One region of the Peribacillus sp. YIM B13482 genome, then DNA from elsewhere that is predicted to be linked to it. Evidence: riboswitches for the same ligand, from Rfam matches in the RefSeq annotation. Region 1 holds a riboswitch; each other region holds the start of a gene.
The links. A riboswitch is a leader RNA that binds a small molecule or an ion and turns the genes downstream of it on or off. The one in region 1 is predicted to bind cyclic di-AMP.
Positions count from the first base shown of each region.

Region 2: linked by a shared signal. The riboswitch ahead of ACFX4L_RS18260 (APC family permease) and the one ahead of ACFX4L_RS16955 (hypothetical protein) in region 1 are both predicted to bind cyclic di-AMP.
Region 3: linked by a shared signal. The riboswitch ahead of ACFX4L_RS16300 (TrkH family potassium uptake protein) and the one ahead of ACFX4L_RS16955 (hypothetical protein) in region 1 are both predicted to bind cyclic di-AMP.

Region 1 covers NZ_JBHZPF010000037.1:1,986-12,693, forward strand. The annotation lists gene ACFX4L_RS16910 (response regulator) at 1-591, shown strand, start outside; partial or broken gene ACFX4L_RS16915 (IS110 family transposase) at 1,060-1,244, shown strand; gene ACFX4L_RS16920 (DHA2 family efflux MFS transporter permease subunit) at 1,508-2,941, opposite strand; gene ACFX4L_RS16925 (TetR/AcrR family transcriptional regulator) at 3,232-3,828, shown strand; gene ACFX4L_RS16930 (fumarylacetoacetate hydrolase family protein) at 4,509-5,132, shown strand; gene ACFX4L_RS16935 (NAD(P)H-dependent oxidoreductase) at 5,654-6,238, shown strand; gene ACFX4L_RS16940 (peptidoglycan-binding domain-containing protein) at 6,672-7,157, opposite strand; partial or broken gene ACFX4L_RS16945 (amino acid permease) at 7,348-7,671, shown strand; gene ACFX4L_RS16950 (Na-translocating system protein MpsC family protein) at 7,751-8,107, opposite strand; cyclic di-AMP (ydaO/yuaA leader) riboswitch at 8,350-8,491, shown strand; gene ACFX4L_RS16955 (hypothetical protein) at 8,883-9,251, shown strand; gene ACFX4L_RS16960 (potassium-transporting ATPase subunit F) at 9,443-9,517, shown strand; gene kdpA (potassium-transporting ATPase subunit KdpA) at 9,543-10,708, shown strand, end outside.
Region 2 covers NZ_JBHZPF010000042.1:36,097-46,804, forward strand. The annotation lists gene ACFX4L_RS18245 (DUF6044 family protein) at 1-1,514, shown strand, start outside; gene ACFX4L_RS18250 (glycosyltransferase family 2 protein) at 1,530-2,552, shown strand; gene ACFX4L_RS18255 (GtrA family protein) at 2,512-2,967, shown strand; cyclic di-AMP (ydaO/yuaA leader) riboswitch at 3,378-3,521, shown strand; gene ACFX4L_RS18260 (APC family permease) at 3,658-5,484, shown strand; gene ACFX4L_RS18265 (hypothetical protein) at 5,730-6,044, shown strand; gene ACFX4L_RS18270 (hypothetical protein) at 6,096-6,260, shown strand; gene ACFX4L_RS18275 (RhaT/GlcU family sugar-proton symporter) at 6,403-7,257, shown strand; gene ACFX4L_RS18280 (glucose 1-dehydrogenase) at 7,273-8,058, shown strand; gene ACFX4L_RS18285 (NADPH-dependent FMN reductase) at 8,188-8,733, opposite strand; gene ACFX4L_RS18290 (hypothetical protein) at 8,848-9,030, opposite strand; gene ACFX4L_RS18295 (RrF2 family transcriptional regulator) at 9,552-9,968, shown strand; gene ACFX4L_RS18300 (nitroreductase family protein) at 10,083-10,708, shown strand, end outside.
Region 3 covers NZ_JBHZPF010000034.1:31,605-42,312, forward strand. The annotation lists gene ACFX4L_RS16265 (GntR family transcriptional regulator) at 702-1,403, opposite strand; gene ACFX4L_RS16270 (VanZ family protein) at 1,711-2,337, opposite strand; gene ACFX4L_RS16275 (ABC transporter permease) at 2,623-3,639, opposite strand; gene ACFX4L_RS16280 (ABC transporter ATP-binding protein) at 3,636-4,361, opposite strand; gene ACFX4L_RS16285 (TetR/AcrR family transcriptional regulator) at 4,479-5,078, shown strand; gene ACFX4L_RS16290 (MFS transporter) at 5,147-5,737, opposite strand; gene ACFX4L_RS16295 (hypothetical protein) at 5,881-6,072, opposite strand; cyclic di-AMP (ydaO/yuaA leader) riboswitch at 6,405-6,547, shown strand; gene ACFX4L_RS16300 (TrkH family potassium uptake protein) at 6,718-8,055, shown strand; gene ACFX4L_RS16305 (potassium channel family protein) at 8,079-8,735, shown strand; gene ACFX4L_RS16310 (hypothetical protein) at 8,785-9,189, opposite strand; gene ACFX4L_RS16315 (STAS domain-containing protein) at 9,328-10,161, opposite strand; gene ACFX4L_RS16320 (class I SAM-dependent methyltransferase) at 10,587-10,708, opposite strand, start outside.

The sequences.
Region 1 (10,708 bases):
TTAAACCTATTGGAGAAACAGACAATCGATTTAATTTTACTAGATATTTTTATACCTGGGATGAATGGATTGGATTTGTTGTTGCTTATAAGGGAAACAGGGATGAAAGCAGATGTAATTTTTATTACAGCTGCTTCGGATATGAATAGGATTCAAACAGCACTGCGGTACGGAGCAGTTGATTACTTAATTAAGCCCTTTGAATTTGACCGATTTAATGAAGCTTTATCAGCCTATCGAGAGAAATTCATGTTTATGAAAAATCAGCATGTATTAAGTCAAAAGGAGTTAGATCGGCAAATCCTTCACAAGAATCCTAGAGTAATGGCAGAAGAACTGCCGAAAGGATTGACACAAGGTACGTTACAAATAATATGGGAAACAGCACAAAGCATGGGTGGGTCTCCGTTTTCAACTGAAGAGATCGCAGGCCGTGTCGGCATCTCAAGGGTATCGGTAAGAAAGTATTTAAAATTTTTGAGTGACATGGATGCTCTTTATGTTCAAGTTCATTATGGAACCATAGGGAGACCGATTTACCAATATAAGTATAATGAAGCAAAAGAAAATATAATTAAAAAATTCCTTTAAGCGGTCAATATTGTCCGCTTACTTTTTTTAGTTAACATTCGGATATTTTGATATAGTAGGGTACCAAATGGACTCATTTAATATACGGGAATCAGGGGTTAAGAATCGGTGGACCGTGAATGACAGAATAACCGAATCCAAAAGGTGCTTGAAGGTGCAAATATCAAATTAGGCTCTGTCGTAGCATTGCAAGGTCAGTATCATCGAGGACAGATTAACTCACGACTTCGAGCAGATGGTTTTGAAACTGTTAATATTGACTTTATTCTTTTGTGAGATAGATGTATTCGGGGTAGCCTTGTTAAATATTAGTTTATGATATATGCGTCTATGTTCCCCTAACAGGTACGTTCGTATTATAAGATCGGCCATAACAAGCGAAGCTATGACACTACATGGAGTACTTGGGCTGCTGGTTAATTAGTAGCGGAGAAAAAATAATGAATTCAGGTAGTTGGTCTGGATGTGGATTTAGAACCTCATAAGATTAGAGGAAATCAGTTTTTAGACCTTCGGAATTTGACAAGACAACAGGAAATCGTAATAAATATGTATGTGGAAGCTAAACTTCCGTTTCATCCCACTTTAGATCAAGTGTTTCCTGAATATCGGAAAGTTTTTGCGATCTATATTCAAGGGCTTCTTTATTGATATAAAAGTACTTCTTTATCCATACTATTCCTCCTTCAAAATTGATACATACTTTATAAATAATCATGCTTATAGCAAATCAACTTTTATATTCAATACATGGAAACAACTATAGACATGGTGTCTGCTCAGTTCTAGGTGATTAAATCACATAGCTAATCCCATACTACCAATGAATATTTAGAACAGATTCACTACAAGCATGATCACTAATAAATTGTTCGGAATTCTTTATTTTTCATTCAGTGATTGACATTATGATTTCTTAAGTCTCTTTGATCATAACTTTTTGTATTTTAGCACCAGAATCTTCCTCAGAGACTTGCCCCACACGTTTTATAAAAAACGAAAGAATTAATCCAATTAGTCCAATTCCGATAATTACAACATAAGCATCATTAATGCCCTGAATGGTGGCTTCTGTTATCATATGTTTTTGACTTGCCATATTTCCGCCAGTGGACATCATTTCCTTAAAATGTGTTTCGGTGCGGTTCGTCATTACTGTTACAAGAAGGGAAGTACCAACTGCGCCTGCTACTTGCCTAATGGTATTGGAAATTGCTGTGCCATGAGCAGTCAAGCTTGAAGGCAATTGATTTAAACCTGCTGTTTGAATAGGCATAAGCATCAGCGCCATTCCAATTCGACGGCCCGTAGACATGAGAACTAAATAGGTATAGCTAGTTGAATCTGTCAAATCAATAAAGCCGATAGTTGTAATAATCGTAATTATTAACCCAATTATGGACAGCCATTTTGCACCATATCGATCAAACAGCCTACCTGTAATTGGCATTAAGAAGCCCATCACAAGCGCACCGGGGAGAAGTAACAATCCGGATTCTAAAGCTGTATAGCCGCGTGCACTTTGCAAGTACAGTGGAAGCAACATCATATCTGCATACATAACCATGGTAACCGCAATGTTGATAATGGTTGTAAGGGAGAACATATTGTACTTGAAGGCCCGCAGATCCAACAGGGGATTCTGAGAAGTTAACTGCCTCCGGGTAAAAAGTCCAAGTGCTGAGACTCCTACGGCAATAGATACAAGCACTTCACTGCTGGACCAGCCTTCACTGCCGGCTCGGCTGAAGCCATATAACAGAGTGCCAAACCCTATAGTAGAAAGGATTACACTTATAATGTCCATCTTGGTGATAACTTGTTCCGAGACGTTCTTCAGGTAAATGAAGCCGAAGATAATCACCAAAAGGGTAAACGGAATCATGCCGTAGAACATTAATTCCCATTCATAGTTTTCCAGGATATATCCTGCTAGAGTAGGACCGATGGCAGGCGCAAAAATGATTGCAAAGCCTACCATTCCCATGGCTGCACCTCTTTTATTGGGAGGATAGATTGTGAAAATGACATTCGTAAGTAGTGGCATAATAATGCCAGCTCCCGCTGCCTGAATCATGCGCCCAGTCAAAAGAACCGGAAAGGTTGTTGCTACAGCAGATACTATCGTACCTGCAAGAAAGATTAGCATCGAAGCTAGAAAAAGCTGGCGGGTGGTGAACCTTCGCATGAAATACGCTGTGATTGGAATTAGAATACCATTCACTAGCAAATAGCCAGTTGTCAGCCATTGTGCAGTTGCCGCCGAAATATTAAAATCAACCATTAGTTCTGGGGTTGCAACGCTCATGATTGTCTGATTTAGCGTGGCTAGAAAAGCCCCCAAAATCATAATGAACAAGATAGGTCCTTTTTTAATCGACCTACTAGTTGTATTGATACCTTTACTCAACCTACAAACTTCCTTTCTATTTCTCACTAGATTTATTTTACAATGTGTAAGATAATTAACACTGCATAAAACAGATTATAGTTAGGAATTCCCGTTCTTACAATTTACAATAAAATGCAAAATGTAAATTAGTTTACACTAAACCTAATTGTGTTGTTTATTTGGGGAATATAGTACATTACCTAAAGAAATTGTATATTTTAATACCAAGAGAAAGGAAAAGTAAAATGATGGATAATTACAAGGGTCATACAGATCCCCGAATTCTTCGTACGCGGCTTTTAATAAAAGAGGCTTTTATTGATTTGCTGCAGGAAATGGATATTGAGAGAATGTCTGTTAGCCGCATAGCGGAGCGCGCTACAATTAGCCGTGTTACGTTTTACCTCCATTATCGGGATATACCCGATATGTTAGAAAAAATGGCTGATGATATGATTGAAGATATTCAGCCCGCTGTGAACAGTCAGCCTGTGAACGAGGGTGCTGCCGACGATACGGATTTTGTAATGCTGGTGCGGATGCTTGATCATATTGCTAAACATGCTAAATTTTATAAAGTGATATTAGGTTCGAAGAGGGTACCTATCTTTACTGAACGCTTGTTAAATATGCTAACTGAAATAATAACTGCAAGGTTAGAGGTTTTGGGAAATGATTCTTTCTTTTATAAAGCAGGAATTCAAAAGGATATAGCTATTTGGCACGGATCTTCAGCATTGATAGGCACTATAGTTTCTTGGCTGCGAAACGACATGCCGTATACACCGCATTTTCTCGCAAAACAGCACTTCTTGCTCTACCATTTTCAAGATAAAAATTCTTAATTCGTTATAATTAGAATTCCTGGTATTTGTGGGCGATAAGAAAAGTCGTTCTTTTTAACGAAACAAGGTATGTAAAACAAATAATTTTTGGAAGATCTTCTTTACTGAATTTTTTCCAATATCGTGAGTTGGGTTATGATTTCCTGGATGCCTTCTTATTTGGTAAGTAAAGGGTTAGACTTGTTGTCAGTAAGTGCCTTGATGTCCATTCCATATCTCGCTTCCTTTCTTATGTTTAATGTGAACGGCTGGATTTTAGATAAATATATGACAGGAAGAGAAAATACCTGGAGCAGGATCCATATCATCTGACTCGAACTGCAACAATGTGGCAGGGAATGCATTGGCTACATGTTGAACAAGAGGAATAACAAGCTCTTAAGACTTTGAGCAGGCTTCCCCCTATGGGGAGTCTGCTTCATTTTATATATATGCATGGCTTCTACTCAGAAGCCATGGCCTTTACTTCTTGAAAAAATATAAATCCTAACATCGTCGAACATACTTGATAAAACGAATTATGTTATTCAATTTGGTCTTCTTTAATAGTTAGGACGGTTGTATAAAAAGTCAGAAAAATATAAAATATATTTAAGATTATTAGAGTATGTTCCTGTTACTATCGAATCATTACATTTTTTAGCATGAAATTACATTTAAAGAAAAGAGTGAGTTTAGTAATGAAAGACATTAAAAATATCTATTGTGTAGGTCGAAACTACGCTTTACATGCAAAAGAATTAAATAATGAAATCCCAACTTCCCCTTTTTTATTTTCAAAACCAACTCATTCACTTGCAGAAGCAAATGGCCAGTTAATTACGTTGCCAAGTAATCAGGGTTCCATTCACTATGAAACAGAACTTGTCATACATATCGCAAAGCAGTTCCAAACAGGAATGAAAGTAGATGAAATAGTTGATGCTATGGCCATTGGGTTGGATTTAACACTTAGAGATGTTCAAGCACAGTTAAAGCAAAAACAGCATCCTTGGCTTTTGGCTAAAGGATTTAAAAATTCAGCGGTTGTTAGTGATTTTATTCCATTTCAGGGTGTCGAAGCATGTGAACAATTAGATTTTTCTCTTTTAAAAAATGGAGAGCGTGTACAAGTCGGAAATATTAAAGACTTACTTTTTGATTTGCAAACGATAATCGAGTTTACAGCAGAGCATTTTGGGCTTGGAAAAGGAGATATTATTTTTACCGGAACTCCAAGTGGCGTCGGTCCTCTTTCAGATCAAGACAAGCTTTCACTAAACTGGGGTGGAAATGAAATTGGATCCTGTTCAGTCACACTATAACCATAAAGAAGAGCAGTCATTTTTGACTGTTTTTTTATTAAGTCCCCAGATGTCATTGCAACTAAATGGCAGGATAGAGTAGCTAATAAAGAGGTAATATCAGTACTCGGAAAATTAAATAAGGGAGCAAATGATGTAGAAAACCATTGGCTTTGTTGATAATAAGTCTAATATAGTAGTGAGGAATATAATTCACGTGATGGTATTCTAGTTCTAACGTCATTGGTCTGTTGTAATTATGTTTCCTGTATACAAAAATATCTGAAACAGTTTCTTCTGAATAGTCCATAAATCCTCTTTTTTTCATAAAGGCTCCCAGGCCTTTTATATTCCACGAACTCAATTTCCTTTGTTTGGATTGATAATAAAAACCATAATTAATGCATATCATTCTCAATGGTACTATTTTTGTGACTATGTTATAAGAAAATGACTACTTTTAAAAAAATGTCTAACACTATAATATTAGGTAAAGTTTAATAATCTAATGAAAATTATTGAATACTTGGAGGATATTTAAAATGAAGCACCTAGTTGTTAATGCACATCCAAACCCTGAAAGCTTAAATCACTCTATTTTGGAAACAGCAGTTCATGCATTAAAGAAAAATGGTCACGAAGTTGTTGTCCGTGATTTATATGCACTTGATTTTCAACCTGTACTGACACCAGAAGATACAGCAGCTATGAAAGCAGGAAATACTCCAAATGATATTAAAACGGAACAAGAATTTATTACGGATGCAGATGTTATAACATTTATTTACCCTATATGGTGGACTGGTCTTCCAGCAATTCTTAAAGGGTATGTAGACCGAGTATTTGCATTTGGGTTTGCTTATTCTGCTGGAGAAGAAGGTGTAATTAAGTTATTAAAAGGTAAAAAGGGTTTTATTATCAATACACATGGAGCGCCTAACGAGGTTTACGATAAGGTGGGTATGACAGCAGGCTTGAAAGTTACCTCCGACATTGGGATATTCGATTTCACTGGAATAGAACCTGTGGAACATTTACTATTCGGAAGTATTGGTTACCTTGATGAAGACTCATATAAAGGTATGTTAAAGAAAGTTGAAGATACAATTAATTCCCATTTCTCATGATCATATACAAATGTTGAAAAAAAGCCTGCTCACTACTGGGGAGTCTTGAAAGGTTTTGAACCACAGGTGCTTTATTAAAAGAAATTGCAGAGGCAGCTTTCTTTCTTTACAACAAAAGGGAAGCCCCCTCTTCAGAATGAGAAGAAGGGGCTTCCCTTTTGTGAAAAATTGCTTCATTAACCTTATGATCTCTTGTCTTAAGTAAAGGTTAATCTTATTTCCTTCAAATTAGGTTGGAGGAAAGCGCATAGTTCTGAATGAATAGAGCCGATGATTCTTTCGTAGGAATCATCGGCTTTTTACAATTAACCTGAAACTAATAGAAAGGAGAATTTTAAAAGAATTATCCCTCTCTCCTTCATTGACATCGCTTAGAAGCGGAGGACCTATCTTTTAGCCTCATTTAACTAATAAGGGCCTCCTACCTGAGTTTTTAATTCGCATACAGGCGATATTGGTCACTTAATGTATCTCCATTACCGTAAATATAGGCTTTTGAGCCTGATGTATAAGAAGAATCGTCGTACTTCCATTTGATTCTGAGACCCATGTACCCGCCTGCTCCATAGGTGTTCTCGCCATTCTTTTTAATATATTGCGAGAAACTGGTCCACGTCTTGGGGCCAACCACACCATCCACTATCAGATGGTTTTCTTTTTGATATTTCTTTACACCCGCTTCGGTTTTCGGCCCAAAAATCCCATCAACGTCAACCACTGCTGAATCAGTATAAAAACCCATGACATTGAGGATATACTGCATATTTTTGACTTCCACCCCATGAGTGTCCTTCCGCAAAATCGAGTTTTTATCCCAGCTTTGCGGGTGGTGAAATCCTCCGGCAGATGCTGAAGCAGTGGAAAAAGATATCCCCAGGACTATTGCTAATACTATCAAACAGGTAAGTAATTTCTTCAAAGCGCCATCTCCCTCTTTTTTATTTTCAATACACCTTACTAGTTCCCCTCAGATTTTATATTCCCCTTCCGACAAATGTCCTGTTTATTTTGAAACTGCTAAACAAACATAGTCACCAGTAGGACCACAAAATTGGATAAGTTGTACGAACAATAGAGAAAATCCTTAAAGCTTTAAAAGAAGATGCTAGCTCTTAATCATTGTGTTCAAAGGAGAAACAGATCATCTGATACCTTTTTACGCTGTTGGAGTATTTATCCCTTTTCCCTTATCCCAAACAGGAATGATGCTTAAATGGGTTAGAGAAAAACCTAAAGGTTGGATTCCAAAACTAATTATTAATTCAATTGGCGGGTTAATTAACTTTATCATCACAATGATGTTCTTTTTTTACTAAATTCCACAGGTTTTGTAGGTATTGGTATTTCTACCTATCATTATTTTAACCTTTCATCGAATTAGAAAGCACTATGAAGCTGTTGGCGATCTGTTGCGACTTACAACATGCGAGCCTTCTAACCTAAAATATATATATAAATTTTATAAAAATGATAATTCATGTAACTTAAACAGTATTATTTGATGGTTTCTAATTACCTCTCTAAATCTTTATCCAGTATAAAAACTTCAATTCTTTCACCTGTTTTAGTGCTAATATCACTATGGGAAGAAAGAACTTTACATCCAGTATGATCTTCAACTATTTTTTCGTAATCCTTAGTGTACATTTCACGAAGAAGCGAGCGCATTTTTTTTACAAGTTTTTTGCCGGAATTGTGACTGACAAGATGCTTTTCTTCCACAGTCAGGACCCCTTTAAAACGAGTAATCAACATGTCATTAATTATATATGTTTTTGCTTCCTGTGGTCCTCTGCCTATCAGATCACGCTGGAACTTAATAAATGCTGCACTTATTTCTGCTTCAAGTTTCTTTTTTGGATTTAACATAATGCCTCCATTTTATCTCGGGAATTTATGGGATTTATCATAATGCCCAACCTTAGTTATTGTCAATGTAAGTTTACAAACCTATAAAAAAATGTAATCACTAGAATTATTAAGTAAAGTTAGCTTTTGATGACTTATTCGGACTAAAATGACTTTATTTGGTCGATTTTGAATTAATATCGTGATTTTATGAGGTTTACAAACATTTAATGATGAGCGTAGAATAATCCACATAAATAACAATTTGATATCGGCCAAATCTCAAGAAATTGAGAACGGAGGACCCACTATTTTTGGGGTTAATTCTGCATTTGCAGAAGGGATGAGATACTCTTTCGCCATCCTACCCGTCAGCTAACTTCGTCGGCTAAAGCGAAGGAGGTCATAAGACCACCTTAATTCAGGAGGCTTTTTTTGTTATGTTTGTAGCAAGATAGCAACCTGTCATTTCCGTAGGTCTTTTTATTATGCCTATAAACGAAAAGGTGTCTTGGAAGACAGATCGCACAGAGAGCTGTAAAGCTTGCTGGGTGATAAGTAGACCAATGAGTACTTTTTCTCCAATTTTATATGTTTGCTTTGCAATTAATCCAATAACCGATGCGTGAATCGTATTTATTAACGCGGGGATATGGATAGCTACTGCATGGCTGCATACATGGGGAAAGAGTAAGCATTGGTCTATTTTTTTATGTTATCAACTGGCAGGCTTCTCTTCCCCAGAAAGAATGCAGATTGAAAATTAATAAGAGAAAGTACTAATGGGGTGGATTGTATGGGAAAAGTGCTGCTTGTTGGAAAAGGAAAATTATTTATATCTGTAAAGGAAAGTATAGGGGCCACCCACACGGATACAAGTAATGTAGAAACTGTAGACTATGATGAAGAATGGTTTAAGCCTACAAGAAACCTGAAGGAATGTGATGGAAAAATGGTTCATAAATCAGAGCAGGATAACTGTGTTTATCTATTCCCTAATTCTCTGTTTGATGGAATTAATCTTGTGAAAATATTTTCAGAGTTCAAATCTTATAGGTTTTTTGTTGTCACTCATGATCATCAATATTCTAGTCTATATAAAAAATGGGAGCTGATTTTGTCATCTTCAGTAAACCAGAATGTTACAGCTATAACTGGCTGCTAACAAGTGGAACCTAGTTTCTTTAAGAAACTCAAAGGGGGTGAGTACATTTTAGTTTGAAATTTTTATAGTTTGGAAGGAGAGACGTCAATGGATCTTATATCAGTTTCACTTACAGCTTTTTCATTCTTAACATTTTTTGGATTTATCCATTTTTGTAACAAAGTTATAGAAGAAAAAGGAGAGTAGAAACGATGTTTTTATTATTTATTGTTGGAGCACTTTCGTTGTATTTAATTCATGCTTTAATTTACCCGGAAAAATATTAATAGCTACAAAACGGAGGAAATGCAAATGGATTTTTTACAAATCGGTCTGGTATTGGCACTCGTCATTATCCTGGCAATACCACTGGCGAAATATTTAGCTAATGTTTATTCCCTTGAAACAACAAAACAAGATCGGATGTTTGGATGGTTAGAAAGGGGCATTTATAAATTATCTGGTATTAATACCGGTGATATGAACTGGAAGCAATATGTAAAGGCACTACTATTGAGTAATTTAGTCATGTTTATTATTTCGTACATGATCATTCGATTTCAAGGAATTTTACCGGGTAACCCAAGTAAGATAGACAACATGGATCCATTATTGGCATTCAATACTGCTGTAAGCTTCCTTACCAATACCAATTTACAGCACTACAGCGGGGAATCGGGACTTTCTTATTTATCGCAAATGGTCGTCATCATATTTTTGATGTTCACGACACCAGCTACCGGTCTTTCGTTATGTATGGCTTTTTTCAGAGGCCTGACCGGGCAGTTCAGTATGGGGAATTTTTATGTGGATTTAATTCGTTCCATCACCCGGGTACTACTGCCGTTATCTATCTTAATCGGTCTTGTCCTAGTATCTCAAGGGGTTCCGCAAACCCTTGATCCTACGGCCATTGCAACTACATTGGAAGGTGCGAAGCAGAATATTGCACGTGGGCCAGTAGCTGCGTTAGAGTCTATTAAACATTTAGGGACAAATGGCGGTGGATTTTTTGGTGTCAACTCGGCACATCCCTTTGAGAATCCTAATGGTTTCACCAATATATTAGAGATTTTATCAATGTTTCTGATACCTGTTGCCCTTCCATTAACGTTTGGATATATGGCAAAAAACAAGAAATTAGGTTGGATTCTTTTTTTAGCAATGGGATTAATGTTCCTTGTGTTCTTAGGTGTTACGTATTTCAGCGAACAAAATGGAAATCCAGCATTAGAGAGAATAGGGATTTCTCAAGAGAATGGAAGTATGGAAGGGAAGGAGGTGCGGTTTGGAATCGCACAGAGTGCCCTTTTTACAGCCGTTACGACAGCAGCTACTACAGGTACAGTCAATAATATGCATGATACGCTTACTCCACTTGGAGGATTAGTGCCATTGGCAGAGATGATGTTGAACTGTGTGTTTGGCGGTGATGGAGTAGGGACGGTCAATATTCTTATGTACGCAATAATGGCTGT
Region 2 (10,708 bases), on a different contig from region 1:
GCGGTGAGTTATTTGGTTCAATAAACGCCAAAATTCCACAGATTATGAATGGGCTGCCCCGAAATGCGTTTGGCAGTGAATTCAGTATTATCGTGTGGCTTCATGCCCTTTTTCCGACAATGGTTGCATATGCAATAAGCCAGGCATTAACAAGATTTATTGCTTTCTTTGGTATGTATATCCTATTAAAAAAACATTTCATTACAGGGCGCCAATCGGGATGGATTAGGGTTGGAACATCCTTAGCCTTTGCCCTTACTCCATTTTGGCCATCGGGAATGCTCAGCACGCTTGGGATGCCGCTAGCCCTTTGGGCTTTTTTGAATATCCGCAACAAGGACCACTCGTGGAAGAATTATTTGGTCCTTACACTTTTACCTCTATATTCAAGCATCGTACTTGGCTTTTTCTTTTTCCTGGTTGCAATGGGCCTTCTTTGGATAACGGATGTGATTAGGAGAAAAGGTTGGAATTTAAGGTTTTTTCTTTCAATCGTTTATATGACCTTCATTTTTGGTCTTGTGGAGTATCGTTTGATTGCTTCTTTCATTTTTGATTCGGAGCCAAACAGCAGGGATGAATATTTTCACGCAAGGCTACCGCTCGAGTGGGTCATTAAGCTTACTTTCAAAAATTTCGTTCTTGGACATACGCATGTCATGACTGTACATGCGCTTATCATCCTGCCGATTACAGCTTTTGCCCTTTATATTATTTTGATCAAAAAACTGTGGAGACAGGAAAGGGTTTTTGTTTTTTTGTTCGGTTTGAATTTTATGCTCTCCGCATGGTATGCATTTTGGTTTTATAAAGGCTGGCTTCCTTTAACAGAAAGGTTCCATACCTTGGATACTTTTAATTTTGCCAGATTTCACTTTTTAAGGCCGATGGTGATTTACTTGGGGTTTGCCCTCGCCATAAAAATCATCTGGGAACACAGTGAATTTGCTAAGAAAACCCTTTTAATCTTCATTGCCGTTCAAATCATGGTTTTAATGGGTTTCAATGAAGAAATCACTAACAATAAAAAACCATCTTTTAAAGAGTTCTATGCAGAAAGCCTTTTTCAGGATATAGAAGAGCATATTGGCCTCCCACAGGAAGAATATCGGGTTGCAAGCATCGGTCTACATCCTGCTATCGCCCAATTTAATGGGTTTTACACGCTCGATAGCTATAACAATTTCTATCCGCTTACATACAAACATCAATTTCGTCAAATAATTGAAAACGAATTGGCAAAGAATAAAAACATCAGAATCTACTTTGATGAATGGGGAGGACGTTGTTACCTATTTGCCGATGAGCTTGGTAAGCATTATATGTTCAAAAAAGGCTCGAAGAAAGAGTTGGATAATTTGGAGATTAATGTAGATGCGTTTAAAGGATTAGGCGGCAAGTATATATTTTCTGCCGTACCAATCAACAACGCGAAGGAAAACGGGTTGGAACTGGATAGGATTTTCACAAAGAAAGGGACCGTTTGGAAAATTCATTTATACAGAGTCATTTGAAAAGGGGGGGATATTGTGAATTCACCGATAGTGACGATTGTTGTACCTTGTTATAACGAAGAAAGTGTTTTGCAGGATACCATTTCCCAGCTTTGTGGATTGGTGAGGGGTTTAGTCGAAGAAAATGTTGTGTCTGGTCAAAGTAAAATTCTATTGGTTGATGATGGAAGTAAAGATCAAACATGGAAGATCATATATAAGGAAACGATTAACAATGAATATGTTCGTGGACTAAAGCTTTCACGGAATGCAGGCCACCAAAATGCACTCCTTGCCGGATTGTTTACAGCCAAGGAAGCCTCGGATTGTGTGATTTCAATTGATGCAGATTTACAAGATGATATTCAAGTCATCCCTGAATTCATTCGGAAATTCACTGAAGGATGTGAAATTGTATATGGCGTCCGCCAAAAAAGGGACCTTGATTCATTTTTTAAACGAACATCTGCAACTGGCTTTTATAAAATGATGAACAAAATGGGGGTCAACCTTGTCTATAATCATGCAGATTTCCGGCTAATGAGCAAAAGGGCGATCGTGGAGTTGGAACGATTTGAAGAAACGAATCTTTTTTTACGGGGAATCGTCCCGCTTATTGGGTTTAAGACGGACTCTGTTTATTATGACCGCAAAGAAAGATTGGCAGGGGAAACGAAATATCCATTTAAGAAGATGGTTGCTTTTGCTCTTGATGGCATTACTTCCTTTTCAGTAACACCGATCCGGCTTGTATTATGGCTAGGATGTCTTTCCTTTTTCATTAGCTTACTTTTTGGGTCATACTTTTTATGGTTAAAGTTTTTTGGGCAGACCGAAACTGGTTGGACCTCATTAATTACCTCCATCTGGTTGATCGGCGGACTCCAGTTGATTGCTGTCGGCTTGATTGGGGAATATATCGGTAAAATCTATAATGAATCCAAACGCCGGCCTAAATATATTGTGGATCTGGATTTATTTAATCCGCTCGATTTAAATAAACGGGAGCAACTAGATAATGAACGGACAAGTATTGAAAAACTATCTAAAACACACTAACTCCTTTATCCGCTTTTTATTGGTTGGAATGGTCAATACAGGGGTTGGACTTTCCATCATGCTTTTTCTCATGAATGTTCTTGAATTATCTTACTGGATCTCTACCTTTTTCGGCAATGGTATGGGAGCAGTAACGAGTTTTCTGTTGAACAGGACTTTTACTTTTAGAAGCGATATAGATTGGCGGAGAGGGGTTGCCCGTTTCTTTTGCGTCATCCTGATTTGTTATTCCGCGGCTTATTCTTTAGGACAAGCCATTGCAGGATCCTTGGAAGCATCCGTTCATTTTTCCATTCAGCAAAATGTGGCTGTACTTATCGGAACAATCTTTTATACAGTACTGAACTATATTGGCCAGAAATACTTTGTCTTTAAAAAAAGCAATTTGGGAACAATTCAAGAAGGAAGGAACTGATTAGAATCAAAGAATGCCCCTTTGGATGGAAATCAAAGTGGATTTCAAGAAGCGAATTTTTGATTTTCAGCGTGGAGTTTATATATTGCAAACCTATCCAAGCGGGGGCAGATCCTTTTAATAAGAAAGGTGAACCGTTAATAAATTAGAGATTTAAACAGTTTCGTAATTCGGTAATTTTCCCTTTTAAGGACCCACCGTTTTTGTTCTTTCATTTCTTAAAAATTGATTGGGAAGTTTCTCTTTTTTAACAAGTTATTCACCTTTTTCCTACCTTCGAATCATGCACTTGGATGACTTATGTTATATACGTCAGAACAAAGCCTCACTTAAAATAAATTATTATTTTACTGTGCAAAATTTTCATTTACTTTTCCATTTCACGGGAGTATGATAATCAACAGTTTCGTATTTCTAAATCGCTTAAACCTTATGGTACGGGGGGTCCGGTATGGGATTATTTTAACAATCCAAGGGGTGAATCCTTTCAAGGTAGGGCTACTCTTAGGTCCGAATCCGACAGCTAACCTCGTAAGCGTTATATGAGAGGGAAGGTGGAGCTTGTTAGACAAAAAAGTGGATGTCTACAGGTCTATTTAGTTATGACTTGTGGGCATTTTTCCATTTTTTTTGTTTTTTCTATAGCTGGGTAACATAAACTTATAACTTAAAAATGGTGGTGAATTCTTGATGTTATCTTCTATAAAGAGGTTTTTGATCGGGAGACCTTTAAAATCAAATGCACTAGGTGATCAAAAGCTTAACAAAACCAAGGCTTTGGCGATATTATCTTCTGATGCTTTGTCTTCGGTTGCTTATGGACCGGAGCAAATATTAATCGTTCTGATCACGGTCGGTGCTGCGGCATTCTGGTATTCCATACCCATCGCCATCGGAGTATTGTTACTGTTGGCTGCATTGATCTTGTCCTATAGACAAATCATTTTTGCTTATCCTCATGGCGGGGGAGCCTATGTGGTTTCAAAAAACAATTTAGGTATCAATCCAGGGTTGATAGCTGGAGGATCCTTATTGGTCGATTATATTTTAACTGTAGCTGTAAGTGTTTCTGCAGGTACGGATGCTATCACGTCCGCCTTTCCCGGCCTTCATGCATATAATGTAGGCATAGCCATCGTTTTTGTATTTCTGCTTACCATCCTTAATCTAAGAGGGGTTACGGAGTCGGCCTCTGTTTTGGCCTATCCGGTGTATCTATTCGTTTTAGCATTGTTCATCTTGATTGGTGTAGGAATTTACAAAATCCTGACAGGAGGAGTCTCACCGGAATTACACGCGCCAATCGGGACTCCAGTAGCGGGCATCAGTTTATTCATACTGCTAAGAGCATTTGCATCAGGAAGTTCCGCATTGACAGGAGTCGAAGCGATTTCCAATGCGATTCCGAACTTTAAAGACCCAGCTCCGAATAATGCTGCAAAAACTTTAATAGCTATGGGTTCCTTACTGGCTGTATTATTTACGGGAATCGTATTCTTAGCCTACTATTTAAGCATTGTTCCTAGCGCAGAGGTAACGGTCGTCTCGCAGATTGCTGAAGAGATCTTTGGTCGGAATTTCATGTATTTCTTCATTCAAGGTACGACTGCATTGATCTTGATTCTTGCTGCCAATACTGGCTATTCCGCTTTCCCCTTGCTTGCGGTGAATCTTGCAAAAGATAAATTCATACCAAGGGCGTTTACGATTAGAGGGGACCGATTAGGATATTCCAATGGAATTATCATACTAGGACTTGCATCCATCATCTTAATAGTCGCATTTGGGGGACATACAGAAAATCTTATTCCACTTTATGCGGTAGGGGTATTTATTCCATTTACGTTTTCCCAGACCGGGATGATTGTCAAATGGATACGCGAAAAGCCAAAAGGCTGGATCATGAAATTAACCATTAATTCAATTGGTGCCACTATTAGTTTTATCGTCACGATGATATTCTTTTTAACCAAATTTACTCAGGTTTGGCCTGTTTTGATTTTTTTACCTATCATCATTTTAATTTTTCATCGAATTAGGAAGCATTATGAAGCAGTCGGAGACCAGCTAAGGATTACAACTTGTGAGCCCATCTTGCCAATAGAAGGGAATATCATTATTGTGCCTGTGGCCGGTATAACTCATGTGGTTGAGAACTCTTTAAATTATGCTAAATCTCTATCAGCACATCAGGTCATTGCCGTTTATGTTGCTTTTGAAAGAGAAGATGAAAAGAAATTTGAAGAAAAGTGGAAAAAGTGGCAGCCAGATGTTAGACTCGTCACACTAAACTCTTATTACAGGAGTATCATACAGCCATTAACTAAATTCGTGGATACAGTTGAACATAAAGCGAGTGAATCCAACTATAAAGTTACGGTAATAATCCCGCAATTTATTCCGAAGAAAGGCTGGCACAATATTCTTCATAACCAATCAAGTTTACTGATTAAGGCCTACTTGCTTTATAGAAGAAATGTAGTTGTTGCGACAGTTCCCTATCATTTGAAGAAGTAAGTTCCATCATCTAAGAAAAGAAGCAAACCTACATATGGTTTGCTTTTTTATTGGGCTCTGTTCGTATATTATTTATAATCTCATAATTAAAAAGACAGCACTACGGCTGTCTTTTTTCAAACTAACGCCCCCGATATAATAAGATCATTCATTAATAACTCATTAATTTCACAATAACTATTATTGCTCAGTAAGGTGCAAGGATACTTCATCTTTCATAACATATAGGCTACTGGATTTTGCATTTGCTAACTAGAGTATTTCACCATAATCATATTGGTGTTAGCCTGGGTAAATGCATGGTCATGATGTTAAGTATAACGGCAAGTTTAATGCTGCCATTCCTGTTGCCCGGCAAGCTGCGGTTTTACCGTTCTGGCCATCTCAATATGTGCAGTGGCAGCATCAATAGCGGAAGGCCATTCGGTTTAACAGCGGTTATGGAGTCTCTATCAACAACACTGATAGGAGCCATGCTTGGGGTCATGCTGGCTCTTGATTCACAAACTTTCATGATCATTTCGATGAATCTGAATACCTTCCCAGTATATTCTTTGTGACTTTTTATATAAAGAGAGAGGATGTAAAAGAAACAAAAAGTGGGAGGGGATTTGCTCCTTTTCTTTCTGACTCTCTTGTTCTCCCTCATCTTTATCGGAACGACGGCTGTTTATGAAAGTGATTATTTCAAGGTAGTGATGATTCGGAAATGGACATGCAACATCATAACATGGTGGGTAGCTGCAATTAATATCACTATCGTCAAAAAGGGCTGAGACTGCAGCCCTTTTTGTGTTGAACACTATTTCTGCGGGAACTGGATAAAATTACCGAGGTTCAATTCAAATAATGCGAACAACATATTAAGAGAATATAAAATGAAATTTCCGTTAGTACATACAAATATGGGGGTTGAAGATGGATATATTATTAGCTCTCTTGCCTGCATTATTCTGGGGAAGCATCGTTTTATTTAATGTGAAACTTGGGGGGGGACCCTATAGTCAAACACTAGGTACAACGATTGGCGCCTTGATTTTTTCAATTGGTGTTTATATTTTTGCCGATATCAAGTTGTCACTTTTGGTGTTTGGCGTCGGGATCGTTTCTGGATTGTTTTGGGCCGTTGGACAAGCTAATCAGCTTAAGAGCATTGATTTAATGGGTGTTTCCAAAACGATGCCGATATCAACTGGATTACAGCTCATTTCAACGACTTTATTCGGGGTCATTGTTTTTCACGAATGGTCTACTATGAAAGCGGTCATTTTAGGCGTTTTGGCACTAGTTTTCATTATTATAGGAATTGTCTTGACCTCCTTGGAAGATAAAGAATCAAAAGAGGGCAAATCGGGAAACTTGAAAAAAGGAATCATTATTCTCCTCATCTCGACGTTCGGTTATTTGGTCTATGTGGTCGTAGCCCGGCTTTTCAATGTTAATGGCTGGTCAGCATTGTTCCCTCAAGCGATCGGGATGGTGATAGGCGGTCTATTATTGACCTTTAAACATAAACCGTTTAACAAATATACGATCCGCAATATAATTCCCGGACTGATATGGGCTGCAGGGAACATGTTTTTATTCATATCCCAGCCCCGTGTTGGAGTGGCTACGAGTTTTTCCCTTTCTCAAATGGGCATAGTCATATCAACTCTCGGCGGGATCATCATATTACGTGAAAAGAAAACGAAGCGCCAACTAATTGGAATCGTTATAGGAATTATCTTGATTATCATAGCCGGGATTATGCTCGGATTGGCAAAAAGTTAATTGGAGGGTGATTGAATGTATACAGATTTAGAGGGTAAGGTCGTTGTTATAACCGGTTCATCCACTGGTTTAGGAAAGGCGATGGCCATTCGCTTTGTTCAGGAAAAGGCAAAGGTCGTGGTTAATTATCGCACTAAATCAGAGGAAGCGGACAGTGTATTGGAAGAAATCAAAAACAATGGTGGGGAAGCTATTGCAGTGAAATGTGATGTCACGGTTGAAGAAGATATGATTAACATTGTTCGATCTGCGGTAAAGGAATTCGGGAAACTTGATATATTCATTAATAATGCAGGAGTAGAAAATGCCGTTCCATCTCACGAGATGCCGTTAAGCGACTGGAATAGGGTAATTGACACCAATTTAACCGGTAATTTCTTAGGCTGCCGTGAAGCGATCAAGTATTTTGTCGAGAACAATGTTAAAGGGAATGTGATAAACATGTCCAGTGTACATGAGATGATTCCCTGGCCTTTATTCGTACATTACGCGGCAAGCAAGGGCGGTGTGAAGTTGCTTACGGAAACCCTGGCGCTTGAATATGCACCGAAAGGGATTCGTGTGAACAGCATTGGACCTGGAGCCATCGCCACGCCAATTAATGCCGACAAACTTGAAGATCCCAAAAAGAAAAAGGATCTGGAAAGCATGATTCCAATGGGGTATATCGGAAAGCCTGAAGAGATTGCCGCGGTTGCCGTATGGCTGGCATCTTCAGAATCCAGTTATGTAACGGGCATCACTTTATTTGCTGATGGCGGGATGACGAAATATCCTTCATTCCAAGCTGGAAGAGGATGAATGTATCTGCCTAGAAAAGGCAGGATTTAAATCGAGAAGGAGCACTGCCATCAAGGCTCATTTAACTCATGAATGAAGCAGCAAGAATCCCAGCAGGAGCGATCTGCTGGGATTCTTGTCTTAAAAGCATTAACGAGTATGATGATTATACCAGCTAATGAAGTTATCGACGACCGTATCGATAAACTGGACAGTCGACTCATGTGTAAGACTGCCTTCGTCATTGATTTTGTCATGCACGGCTCCGACGTATACTTCATTCCCGGGAAGGAGCGGGGAGGAGATGCCTAGAGCGAATAGGATTTCACGTAAATGCAATTGAGCTTTAACCGTTCCTAATTGTCCCATTGACGCACCCATGATCCATGAAGGTTTGCCAATCAAGACTTTATCCACACGTGACAACCAATCGATGGCATTGCCCAATACGCCTGGAATCGTCCCATTGTATTCAGGCGTTACCCATAGGACTGCATCTGCATCAGCCACTTTGCTTTTAAATTCTTTCACGACTGCAGGAGGCTCATTTTCAATATCTTGATCATAAAAAGGAAGGTCCCGAATGTTTAAGATTTCGAGATCAAAACGATCTTGATATCTAGTTTGAATATATTTGGCAAGCTTTAGGTTGTAAGACTCTTTACGAATACTTCCCACTATTGCAACAATTTTCATCTTCATTACCTCCGATTGTTTATTTTTTATGGATAATCATGTTAATAAGTTCCACTAGTCTATTATAATTGGAAATTAAATGAAAGGGAAAAGGGATGCTTAGGAAATAATCTTTCACTGATCACCCTTCTTTCGAACAACGGTGGAATGCTTCTCCATAATGAAGCCAAAAAAGGAAGCGAGCATTTGCTTAAAAAGCATACCAAGTACAACGGGTACAGCGACGGCAGCAGGGAAATAGGTAGTCGCAAGAACGGATCCTGCACTGATGCTTCGCATTCCTCCTGTAAATGTCAAGGTGATGATATCCCCCTTTCCCCATCTTGAAAATTTTACCGACCACCCAAGAATGGACATACTCTGAAGCAGCTATGAACAAAACCAAGAGGGCCATGATCATTAATTTCCGTTCCAAGCCAATAACCAGCTTATAGTCGTGATGAGAGGGTCTTTAGCATCAATCATTAACACTTCCTGAGTGAAAATTCTATTAAGTTAGTTTACCATATTCCCAAAAAACCTATTTTGGACAAATAACTAGTCCATTTTTTTCCTGGTTTTTGTAAAATGGGGAAAAGCATTTAATGGAAGGTGATATAAAATACGCCAAGTGGGAGTACTGTGTTTATCCATTCATTTTGGTGACAGATTCTACTTCCCATTACTATCACTGCTCCGAAAAACTCCGATCGGTCTAAAAGGGTATGCAAGCTTTTCCGCATGGCTGGTTCATTTAAAAGAGGTTTTAGGAAGAATTGTTCGATGCAGCGTTTTATATTCATTGAAAAATAGTTTAAAGTAGAGGAGAGGTGAAAGAAATGTCTGAAAAGGTATCCAGTATAATGTGGTTTAGTCTTGCAGTACAAGCTTTGCTCGTTCTTGCAGATCAGGATGGATTATGTAATAGTGCTAAATTGGCCGATAAGCTTGATTCGGAGTCGGGTTTTCTCAGAAAAATATTAAGTAATTTAGTTAAGGCAGGGCTGATTCAAGCTAAAGAAGGCAGGGATGGCGGATATTCACTAGCCAAAAATCCCGAACAAATCATACTTGCAGATATATACGCTGCAATTAAATCCGAACCTTTTTCAAAGGGCTTCCTTGATGTGAATGATAAAAAATGCTTTCAGCCTTCTTCTCGCGACGCTTTATGCGGTTTGAAAAACGAGATGGAGAGCTGGATTATACAAGGCTTGGAACAAAAGACGATTGCTGATTTACTATCAAAATCTTAAAGTGAAAAACGAAACTAATAGGGTTTCGTTTTTCTTAAACTGTATTTGACAAAAGAACAGTAATCGTAATATACTGTTCCTGTAATATACACAGTTAAATGGAGGTCATTATAAATGACAAAAAATACAATGAGTAAAGAAGAGTACCTAAATAAATCGAAAGAATTGAATATACCGCTAGAAAAGCCGAAGGTCCTTACTGATACAGACTTCCTTACGGTCGCAAAAGAACGGAGATCTGTTCGCCAATACGATGCTGAATACGTGATGACTGAAGAAGAAATTAGAGAAATCCTGGAGGTTGCGATTCAAGCGCCGTCTTCTTCAAACTTACAGCCATGGAGATTCCTTGTGATTCAAGATAAGCAAACCCAACAAGAATTGCTGCCCATCGCAAATAACCAACAACAAATTGTTGATGCCTCTGCGGTCATTGCCGTTTTAGCTGATATAGAAGGTTACAAAAATGCAGAGCGAATTTATGGTGAATTGGTGGATAAAGGGATCATGAAGAATGAAATCAAAGAGCCATTTGTAGCTTCCATCATCCATAATTACGGTAACTTTTCTGCTGAAAAGGCTTTAAGTGTAGCCATGATTGACGGTGGCTTGGTTTCCATGCAGATCATGTTAGCAGCAAAAGCAAAAGGATACGATACAGTCCCTATGGGAGGGTTCGATGAAGCCAAATTTGTGGATGCATTCAATGTACCGGAAAAATTCAAACCTGTCATGTTAAT
Region 3 (10,708 bases), on a different contig from region 1:
ATGAATTCATATATGACAAAGCACTAGATAAATATTTCAATTTGCAGGTTCTTAATTTTTACTTTATCTGCGAAAAGTGTCACCAAAATAGGGGGCTACCTTCATAATTCATTGCCCTCTTACCCTAGTTTTTTTACCAAATTGGATATAAATGGCACTTTCACAATATCAAGTTTGCAGAACTTTTACAAGAATTCTTTGCGGATAAAAAAATTAAATGGAAGAGAGACAGATAAGAATAGCAGTTTCTCTGATGATAAAAAGAGGAATACCCGGAATTTTGTAAATATCACCAAGTTGAATGATACCCGCCACCATCGTTCCATGACCCTCTTAATGATTTTAAATGTCGCTTCCGCAACAGCGTTATCATAAGGGCAACCTTTCATACTTAGTGAACGACCAATCTCAAATATGGTTAACGTTTCGTCCGTAGTAATGGATGCGAATGACAGCGACCACTTAAAAATAATATCAAACGAATGGGGCAAGGATATATGAATTACTCGATGACGACGGTGAAAAAATAGGGGGCGGTCTTCATGTTTTTAGTTTAGGTGAAATAAAAGAAGTTCAAGAAATTGACTACCTGAGTGAACATGGAGTTGGCCATTTATACTGCTGAAAAATACTTTCACCAGGTAAAATAAATAATAAGAGCGATTGCTAATTAAATGCAGTCGCTCTTTTTTCAAAGCATTTTAATTCGTCAATGTTAATAGTTTTGCGGAAGTATAATTATATTTCTCAATCGAAAAATCAAAAACGACTCCTGCTTTTAAAAATACCGTATTTTCAACAACTAAAGTCGGATCTCCTGGTTGCAAGTCCAAAAGCTTTGCATCATCATCATTTAGTTTCTCACACGAAATGATTTTATCTGCAAAACCAATATTCAACTTCAAATCCTCGACTATATATTCATAAATGGAACCATTTGCGATTTCTTTATTTATGATGGGGATGATGTCTTTATTGAAAAAGGACTCTTCTATTACAATGGGTACACCATTTAAGCATCTAACCCGTTTGAGGTTATAGATTTTGGTTTTCAGATTACATTTCATTTTTTCGGCCAATTTTTCATCAGCTTCTATTAAATCTAACTTCAACACTTCACTTGTCATTTCATCCTTTTCAAACTGTTTCGTTAAGCCATTCATATTCTTCATCGAAATACAGCCAGGTCGGGAAAATTCCCTTAGGAATATGCCGCTTCCTTGAACTTGATAAATATAACCCTGTTCAGCCAATATATTGATTGCTTTTCTTATGGTATTCCTGCTGACATCGAACTTCTTCATCAACTCTTCTTCAGTAGGTAACTTAGTATTTAATGTATATGTTCCTTCTAATATTTCTTTCTCCATTTGTTCTACGACCATTCTATACTTTACACCCATATTTCCCTATACCTTCCTCTATACATAATGATTTCGAACAATAATTTAGACTAAATGTTAGGTTTTCTTTACAATAGTTTATTTTATAACGATTGTAAAGAAACCTCAGTTTCTTTTGGAACAGGCATGTTCAATCCTAAGCCGTTCCTTATTTCAAACCAAAAAAAGAGACATCAAATCGTTTAACGATAGGATGTCTCCAAATCTATTGAGTATCATAGTTATTTATAATCTTGGCGAGGAACCGCATTCCCTTTCAGGCCCCAAGTTAATTTGTTCAGCATTTTACCCTTGAAGTGAGATTTACTTATTTGTAATGCCTCTGCACCCTTTTACTTTTTCCAGAACGGAACACTACCACACTCGTGAACAAAGGATACAGTACGTACCCCAGATAAACACCCATCATATTCAGTATCAGGTCATCGATATCCAAACTTCCGCGCCGAAAAACGAGCTGACAGATTTCAATACCTGAGATCGTTATGAATGGATAAAGAAATTTCCTTAAAGCAGATGGCTCTTTCCCATCCCTGGACAACAAATACAGCCCGAATGGAATGAACAGACCCACATTGGCGCTAAGGTTATAAAATGACACAAGCCCGTTCATTTCGTTCGATAAATAAGAAAGTATCGTAGAAAAAGGAATCAAATTATACGAATATACCTGCCCTTCTGGTCGAAAGAACAGCAAAACCAGTAATGATAAACTGTAGCAAATCAAGGCTGCCTGCCACAAAAGGCGCGGAATCATCACCGTTTCACCTCGAAAATAAAGAACCGCAAACGAAACGATAAGAAGTATACAAAACCAAACAACCATGATCACCAAAGGATTCAAATATAATAGAAGCTGAAGGAAAAGAGGTAAACCGCACAAAAACAGGGCTTGCGACAGCAAAAGGGAAAGCATGGCGGATTTTCGAGACATGTAACTCCCCCTTCTATTTCTCTCCAAATCAATGCATATCATTATATCCTAGGACATCTTTAACAGGCCGTCAACAAACTACATACACCTGTCATTTTGAAAACTGCCGGTATGTTCGTCAAGGGGAAGTTCTTTCGAATAAATCAACCGAAACGAAGGATAATTCGTCCTTCATCCGGATAATTCGTCCGTTGTGTTTGATAATTAGACCTTCATCCGGCAGAACAAAAAAAGCCGGTTCCTCACTTTCCAGGAATCCGGCTTTTTTGTTTATTGATGTTCATTTTATAGTGCACGGTATTTTTTTAAACTTATAATATTGATGGTTATAAAAACGACGGAAAATGCCAGGAGTATGAGTAAATCCATTAAAACCTCATTGAAAGTGAAACCTTTGTACATAATCCCGTTCATGGCATCCGATGCGTAATAGAGCGGCATGACCTTGCCGATTTTTTGCAGCCAGTCTGCCATGCCATCCAATGGGAAAATCCCTGTGAAGAAGACTTGCGGCACGATGACCAACGGAATGAATTGTACCATTTGGAATTCAGATGTTGCGAAACTCGATAGTAATGTACCAAGCGATAATGCAACAAGCGCGACGAGTATATTCGTTAATAAAACGAGCCAAATGGAGCCAACAAGGACGATATCCAACACATTTACAGCATATAGTACGACAATTAAGGTTTGAACGAGCGCAAATATGCCATATCCGATTACATACCCCGCTACGATTTCGTATCGTTTAATCGGTGTAGCAAGCAACCGTTCCAACGTACCACTTGTTCGCTCCTTCAAAAGTGCAATCCCTGCTATTAAAAATACAAAGAAGAACACGAAAAAGCTGACGAGCATCGGACTGAACGTATCAAAACCCTTTGTTTTGGCATCCCCGTATACATATTGCTTCTCAATTGAGGGTGTATTTTTTCCATTCCCTTGCAGCCCTTGCATCATTTGCATTTGAACGGCCTTTGCACGGTTCGGTTCGTCGTTCAATAGTGTCAGTTTTATCTTGCCATTTTCAACCTGCAGCCAGCCATCTGTATCATTTTCAATCATTTTCCCCTGTGAAAATTCCTCAGCAGCCGTTACTTGAAAATCCGCTTGTTTCAATGCTTTAACCATAGCTTCATTACTGCCTGTAACAACGATTTTCAAATCACTCGCTTCTGTATCGAAAATAAAATACATGAGCGTTAAAATGAGCAATGGAGCGAGGAAAAATAAAGCGAGCGTCCTTCGATCCCGGCGCATCTGCTGTGTAATCCGCGTAACAAGAGAGGCAATTCTCATTTTAGGCCACCTCCAATCCTTAAAAAAACATCATCAAGCGTTTCCGCTGCATATTGTGTTTTTAAAGCCGCCGGGGTTCCTGATGCGATGATTTCACCCTCACGCAGCATCGCCAGTTTATCGCATCGTTCCGCCTCATCCATCACATGCGTCGTGATGATGATCGTCTTATGATCTTCATTTCTTAAACGCTCAAGTTCTCGCCAAATGGATCGTTTCAGCAAAGGGTCCATTCCCACTGTCGGTTCATCCAAAATGAGAATCTCCGGATTTTGGATGAGTGCAACCGCCAGTGACAGACGGCGTTTCATCCCCCCGGAATAATACGCAACCCGAACGTTCAAGTCACTCGTCAACTGTACGATTTCAGCTGCATATTGAATCCGTTCCCTTCGTTCCTTTTTCGAAAAACGGTATAGCTTCGCAAAAAACTCGAGGTTTTCAGCCCCCGTCAGATCTGTATATAAAGCATCGGATTGTGCCATATAGCCGACATCCATTAACAGTGCTTCATTTGGCACTTCATGATCCAGAACCGTGACTTTACCAGCATCGGGCTTAATCAATCCGACAATCATTTTAATCAAGGTCGTCTTTCCGCATCCGGATGGACCTAACAAGCCAAAAATTCCACTTTTTTCAATATTCAGGCTCAATGGCTGAATGACCTTTTTATGATGAAAACCCTTAGCAATTCCTTCAATAGAAATCGCATTTTTCATTGTACACACATCCTCCCTCTTTAATTAACACGGTGTTGAGTGTATCATCATTCTAAGGTAGCTTTTAGTCTAATACAATCAACACATTTCGAAAAATGTTTAGTGAGGAGACATTCAATGGCGGAATTTCATGAGGATATGGTACAGAAGAAGAAAAAGCAGATACAACATCATTTTATTGCACTCGTTGAAACAGAGGGGTTCCCACATGTCTCAGTGAAGAAAATTGCAGAGCGCGCCAACATTAATCGGGGCACATTCTATTTGCATTACACAGATAAATATGAATTGATGGATCACTTACAGCAGGAATTGTTAAATGAACTTCAAACTCGAATTACTGCCATTTTGCCGAAAGAGGCTTTTTTGGCCCTCCATCAACAACAACTTTACCCGCCTTTCGTAGCAATTTTTCAATTCATCAGTGAACATGCGCACGCATTAAGGGCCATTCTTGGAGATAAGGGAGATCCTTCTTTTGCAAAAAAAATAAAGCTTGTGTTCGGTGAAGTACTATTGGAGCGTTTGATCAGCCAGCATCCAGCAGCTAAAGATGAAGCATTCCGCATGTATATGCACGCCTTCATGACATCTGCGATTTTAGGCGTTATACAGGAGTGGCTGGAGAATTGCGAAGAGCAAACGGCGGAAGAAATGGCGAAAATTCATTTTCAAATCCTGAACTTCATCAGCCAATTACGGACATTCATTCAATGAATTTTTATAAAGGCATGTTCCATTTACATGCCTTTAGGATAATAAAATGGGATAATCCCCCTTTAAACTTACATCTTTTCCCCCGCTTTGACCTCTCCCCTTCCAACCTGATAATACCTGCTCTTCGAGGCCTTCATACTAAGCATGGACAATAAAATGGATATAGCAAGCATGATCATTGAACCTGAAATCACCACGAACCGAATCGAAATGAACTGAACTGAAACACCAACAATTACGGTAGTGATGATGATCAATAAAGCTTCTAACAAGCCAAAAACACTTCCGACCCTGCCCATGATTTCCACGGGAATATTATTTTGATAAAAGGTTTGAAAGCCTGTGTTGGCAAACGCCAATGAAAGGGCAATGATGAAAAAACCGATGGCGGCCATTGAAAAGGAATTCGAAAAGGCATAGACCATATAACCTATCGAGACAAACAAAGATCCAAGACCAATCATGTACGAGATTTGCACTTTACTGATGAATACGGCATTGACTATAGCACCCGCAATGATACCTGCTCCGGCGATGCTTACAAGGAATCCGTAATCGCTGTCCGACAAAAGGAGTATGGCCTTGGCAAACGCTGCTTCTTGGGAATCGATGGCCGTTTCCATCACCACCATGCAGCTGAATAAGAAATAAATAAGCATAATTTTCAAAACAAAAAAACTCATTCAAAATTAAATGAGTTTGAAAGCAAAACAAGATAGGAATTTTTCGCTCAGCGTTCCCGAATAAGACACAGGAATGACATAATTGAATACCGTTAAATGAATGTTTGGATTCAGTTGATTTACTTTAGGGAAAACAATTTTAAAAACGGATTCTTTTTCTTATCCGTTATCCTTAACTCATTCATTATGATTTGGTCCTCATGATCGGCTATCCATTTCCTTAGTGCATCTTTATCCTGGCATTGTGTTAAATATGTCTGGCCACCCTTGCCTGTAGCGTTAATAACATATCTATTGAACGTCTTCTCCATAATTGCCCGCCTTTTTTATAAAATGTCTGAAACCTTTAAATACGAATGCAATGACTTTTTCTTTATGCTTTTCAAAAGAAAAATAATTTATATATATTAATAACATTGATTGGCAATGACCTGTTCAGCTAGAAAGTGTTGAATCAAGTACACCGAAACTGTTATCATAATCGGATTAATCGAACCTATCATAATGTGCTAACTAATATTTGTCAATACGTTTTATCAATGTAAATAAAACGTAAATTTTCAGTTTTATTAAAGAAATATTTTTTTACAATTTAGGGGTTTACAACTGCTAAATGTTGGGAGTAGAATACGTTTATCAATTTAATACATTTCGGCCAAAACTCAAAGGAATTGAGTACGGAGGACCCAATCATTTGGGGTTAATTCTGCCATGCAGAAGGGATGAGATCAGCTCTTTCGCCATCCTACCCGTCAGCTAACTTCGTCGGCTAAAGCGAAGGAGGTCATAAGACCGCCTATTTCGGGAGCTTTTTTTTGCACGCTTTTTGTGACAAAATAGCTGTTCGATGATTACGCAGGTCTTTTTATTATGCTAAAAAAGGATTTGATAAAAGGATTGATGGTTAAGATATTCATACAGTTTTACACATGTCATTTTTAGGTAGGGATGATCAATTGATAAAAGCAAAAAATTTATTGGATCCGCCAAAAATCCTTGTACTCGGCTTTGCCACCCTGATACTTATTGGGGCCTATTTGCTGACCCTGCCGATTTCCACTGAAAATGGGAACGGCCTTGCTTTTCTGGATGCTTTATTCACCTCAACCTCCGCTACATGTGTAACAGGACTAGTCGTAGTGGATACGGGAACGACCTTCACCACTTTTGGTGAATTGGTCATCTTAACACTGATTCAGATAGGCGGCTTAGGATTCATGTCATTTGCGACGTTTTTCTTTTTCCTTTTAGGCAAAAGGATTTCTTTAAAAGGCAGGTTACTCTTGCAGGAGTCCTTAAATAATCTTTCCATGGCAGGTATAGTCAAGTTAGTAAAACGGCTTTTAATTTTCACGGCCATCATTGAAGGCTTGGGTGCCCTTATCTTATCGATTCGCTTTTCTTTTGACATGCCAATCGGCAAAGCGATCTATTACGGGGTTTTTCATTCCATATCGAATTTCAATAATGCCGGTTTTGATTTAATGGGAGAATTCAAGAGTTTGACCCCTTATGTATCGGATCCATTCGTAACCCTTACGGTCGCCTTCCTGATCACGTTTGGCGGAATAGGTTTTATCGTGATGAATGAACTATACGAATATCGTGATACCCATCGTTTATCTTTACATACGAAGGTTGTTCTGATGACTAGCCTGACACTTACAATCGCCGGCGCAATTTTAATCTTTTTATTCGAGTTCGGTAATGCCAAGACATTGCAGCCTTTATCTTTCATGGGTAAAACGTTATCGTCTCTATTTCAATCGGTTTCACCAAGGACGGCCGGCTCCAATACGCTGAATATCCCTGATTTGACTCAACCCACAATACTGCTCATCATTTTCTTGATGTTCGTTGGGGCTTCACCCGGATCGACTGGCGGCGGGATTAAAACAACCACATTTGCGACGCTTATCGGAACGGTCTGGTCACAGATTAAAGGAAAGGGTGATGTGGTATTATTCCGGCACCGCATTGTGAGTGAAACGATCTTTAAAGCATTATCCGTTACATTCATTGGCGTATTCATGGTTTCAATCATTTCCATTCTGCTGACCATCACTGAAAGCGGAAGTGACTTCTTGATGATTTTATTTGAAGCCACTTCAGCATTTGCCACCGTGGGACTTTCAATGGGTTTGACCCCCGAATTATCACCGGTTGGCCGGATGCTCATCATTTTCACGATGTTTGCAGGCCGTGTGGGTCCTTTGACTTTGGCCTTCGCCATCGCTATGAGGCGCAAACCAGATCCGTTCCGACGTCCAAAAGGGAAAATCATGATTGGTTAAACATAAATGAAGGAGTGTAAAAGATGGGAAAAAGACAATATGCCGTGATTGGTTTAGGCAGATTCGGAACCAGTGTGGCCCATAGATTATATTCGGCTGGCCAAGAGGTATTGGGTATTGATATCAGCGGGGAAAGAGTCGAGAATGCGGAACTGAGCGTTACCCATGCAGTCATTGCGGATACGACTGAAGAAGAGACATTGAAATCCATTGGAATCCGCAACTTCGATTGTGTCATCGTAGCCATCGGAATTGATATGCAATCAAGCATTTTAACTACCTTGCTTTTAAAAGAGCTTGGGGTCAAAAAGGTGATTGCCAAGGCCCTTAATAAAAATCATGGTCAGGTGCTCACTAAAGTTGGAGCCGACTGGGTCATCTATCCTGAGAGGGATATGGGGGAACGGGTCGCGAACCAGCTTCTGTCCCCTAACATGCTGAACTATATTGAACTCTCTAAAGAATACAATATCGAGGAAATCATAGTCCCCATGAGCATGAAGGGAAAAAGCCTCAGGGAGCTGGATTTACGCGCAAAATATAATATCAGCGTCATTGCCATCGTGAGTAATGGGGAAATTATCATAGCACCATCACCCGATCAGGATATCCATGAAAAAGATATGCTTTTAGTAGTTGGCAATAAAGAAGATCTAGCCGTCTTTGCAAATATTGAATAATGGATCCCCTTCTCGTTTCCGGTTCTGGCTGTATGAAGATGAACTAAAATCAGCCGATTAAGAATGATTCATCATAGGACTTCGTGTCATATATATCGATTCCTATAAATTCCCTGCAGTCAGGATCTGAAAAGAGAAACACTAATTTCTTGGCATCAGGATGAGTAACTGACCGTTTTACAAGTACATCATTCAATCTTAAGGAATAATAGCTTTCACCATCAGCTGTAATTCCTATTGTGAATGTAGGCATCTCATCAGCCAGACCTTTAATTTTCAAGGCTGTTTTACCTTCCAATTCAATTCCTATGATTGGAATGCCTTTGCCGAAATCCAGAATGATATCCTCGTTAAGCGGGAGCTCGTCCGTTTTTGTAATGGTGTGCTTCAATGGTTCGGCTAAATAGATATAGCCCATACCCGCATCATCATCAAATGTCATATGCCTTTCCATAGTTCCACCTCCCTTTTCTGTAGCGGTTTCATTTTTATGTTTACCCATTCAAGAAGGCCGCTTTATGGCGGTCTTCTTGAATGGATTTTATACTTTTTTCACTAAAACGAACATTCCCCTGCCATGAATACGTATGTATTATTTAATGGTATTGATGGCTTGGGCAAGAGTGGATTTTATCATCACTTTATCAAAAGGCAGTTGAAGCTTAACAGCAGTCTTGGCTATTTCCGGCCGAAGTCCTGAAAGGGTTGTCCGGATTCCAATCAAAGTTAAGGATTCAATCAATTGTGACAGTTGGTGGGCGGATACACTATCTATTGCATGGACTCCCGATAGGTCAATGAAAAGCCTGGTGACATTTTTTTCAGCGCATTTTTGTAATGTGTTTTCAAGCAAGGACATGCCTCTCGCCGTGTCAATATCACCGATCAGGGGAAGCAACGCCGTGTTATCTTTAAGGGAAATGATAGGCGAGCTCAATTCATCGATCGTTGCCTGCTGGGCTTTCATAATTTTATTGGCATATCTATGATTCGCTTCCGTAAACCGCTCCATCACTTCACTGAGCACCTTGACCACTATCCGGTACCAGGAGTTTATTTCCTCCTGTGTATGTTGATCTCCATGCAATGCCACGAATTGATCAATATAACCCAAGTATTGCTCTTGCGTTCGAAAGAACTCCCTCAATATAAAATAGATGGGTGTGTTTAAATGCTGCTCATCCTGACCGATATCTTCAATCCACTCACCAAGATGCTCAAAGTATTCCCTTTCCTCTGTATCAAAGACCTGAAAGAAACGTAAATGGAATTCATTATTTTGTTGCTTAAGCTTTTTAATTACTTCGGGATCAGGTGAGCTATAAACCCCCGCCTTATCATTTTTATTCAATGTTGCGTACCAATCCTCAGTCAATTGTGCTGCAACACCTAATAAAAATGAATATAGTTCTTTATTTCTGTGCATAAATTCCCCACCTATTTATTTTTTTATCATCCCAATTGGTCTCAGCAATCGATAAATCATCGCTACTGGAAGACTGAAATCAGCATTGTAAGGGTATTGAAAGTTAACGATTCAATCAACAAAGGAAGCATCGAAGATCCCCCCAATGGTCCCCTCTTTCCATTTACCTTCCCAGCTATTTTTGAAACCATACAACTGCCGATTTTTTAAAAAAGGATTCTTAAAAACATCCATCTATTATTCTGGTCATTTTATTGTTATAGTTTGCCATTTTTATTTTTTGTTAACAATTTAACCTTCATCCAAACCATTTTCTTTTCACGTGAAAAAAGGACCTGCTCCCAGTTCCTCCGTTTAGTGGCATTGAGCCGCACTATCCATAACCTTTAAACCATCCGATCACCATTTCGCCCATCTAATGATCATTACTTTTTCATAAATAAAGCCGTCCATAAACCTTGCACCCCAAAGGTTTCATCAGATTCTTCCTTTTTCCTCATTTTACGTATTTCCACCACTTCAAATTCCTTGAAAATCATTCTAAGTT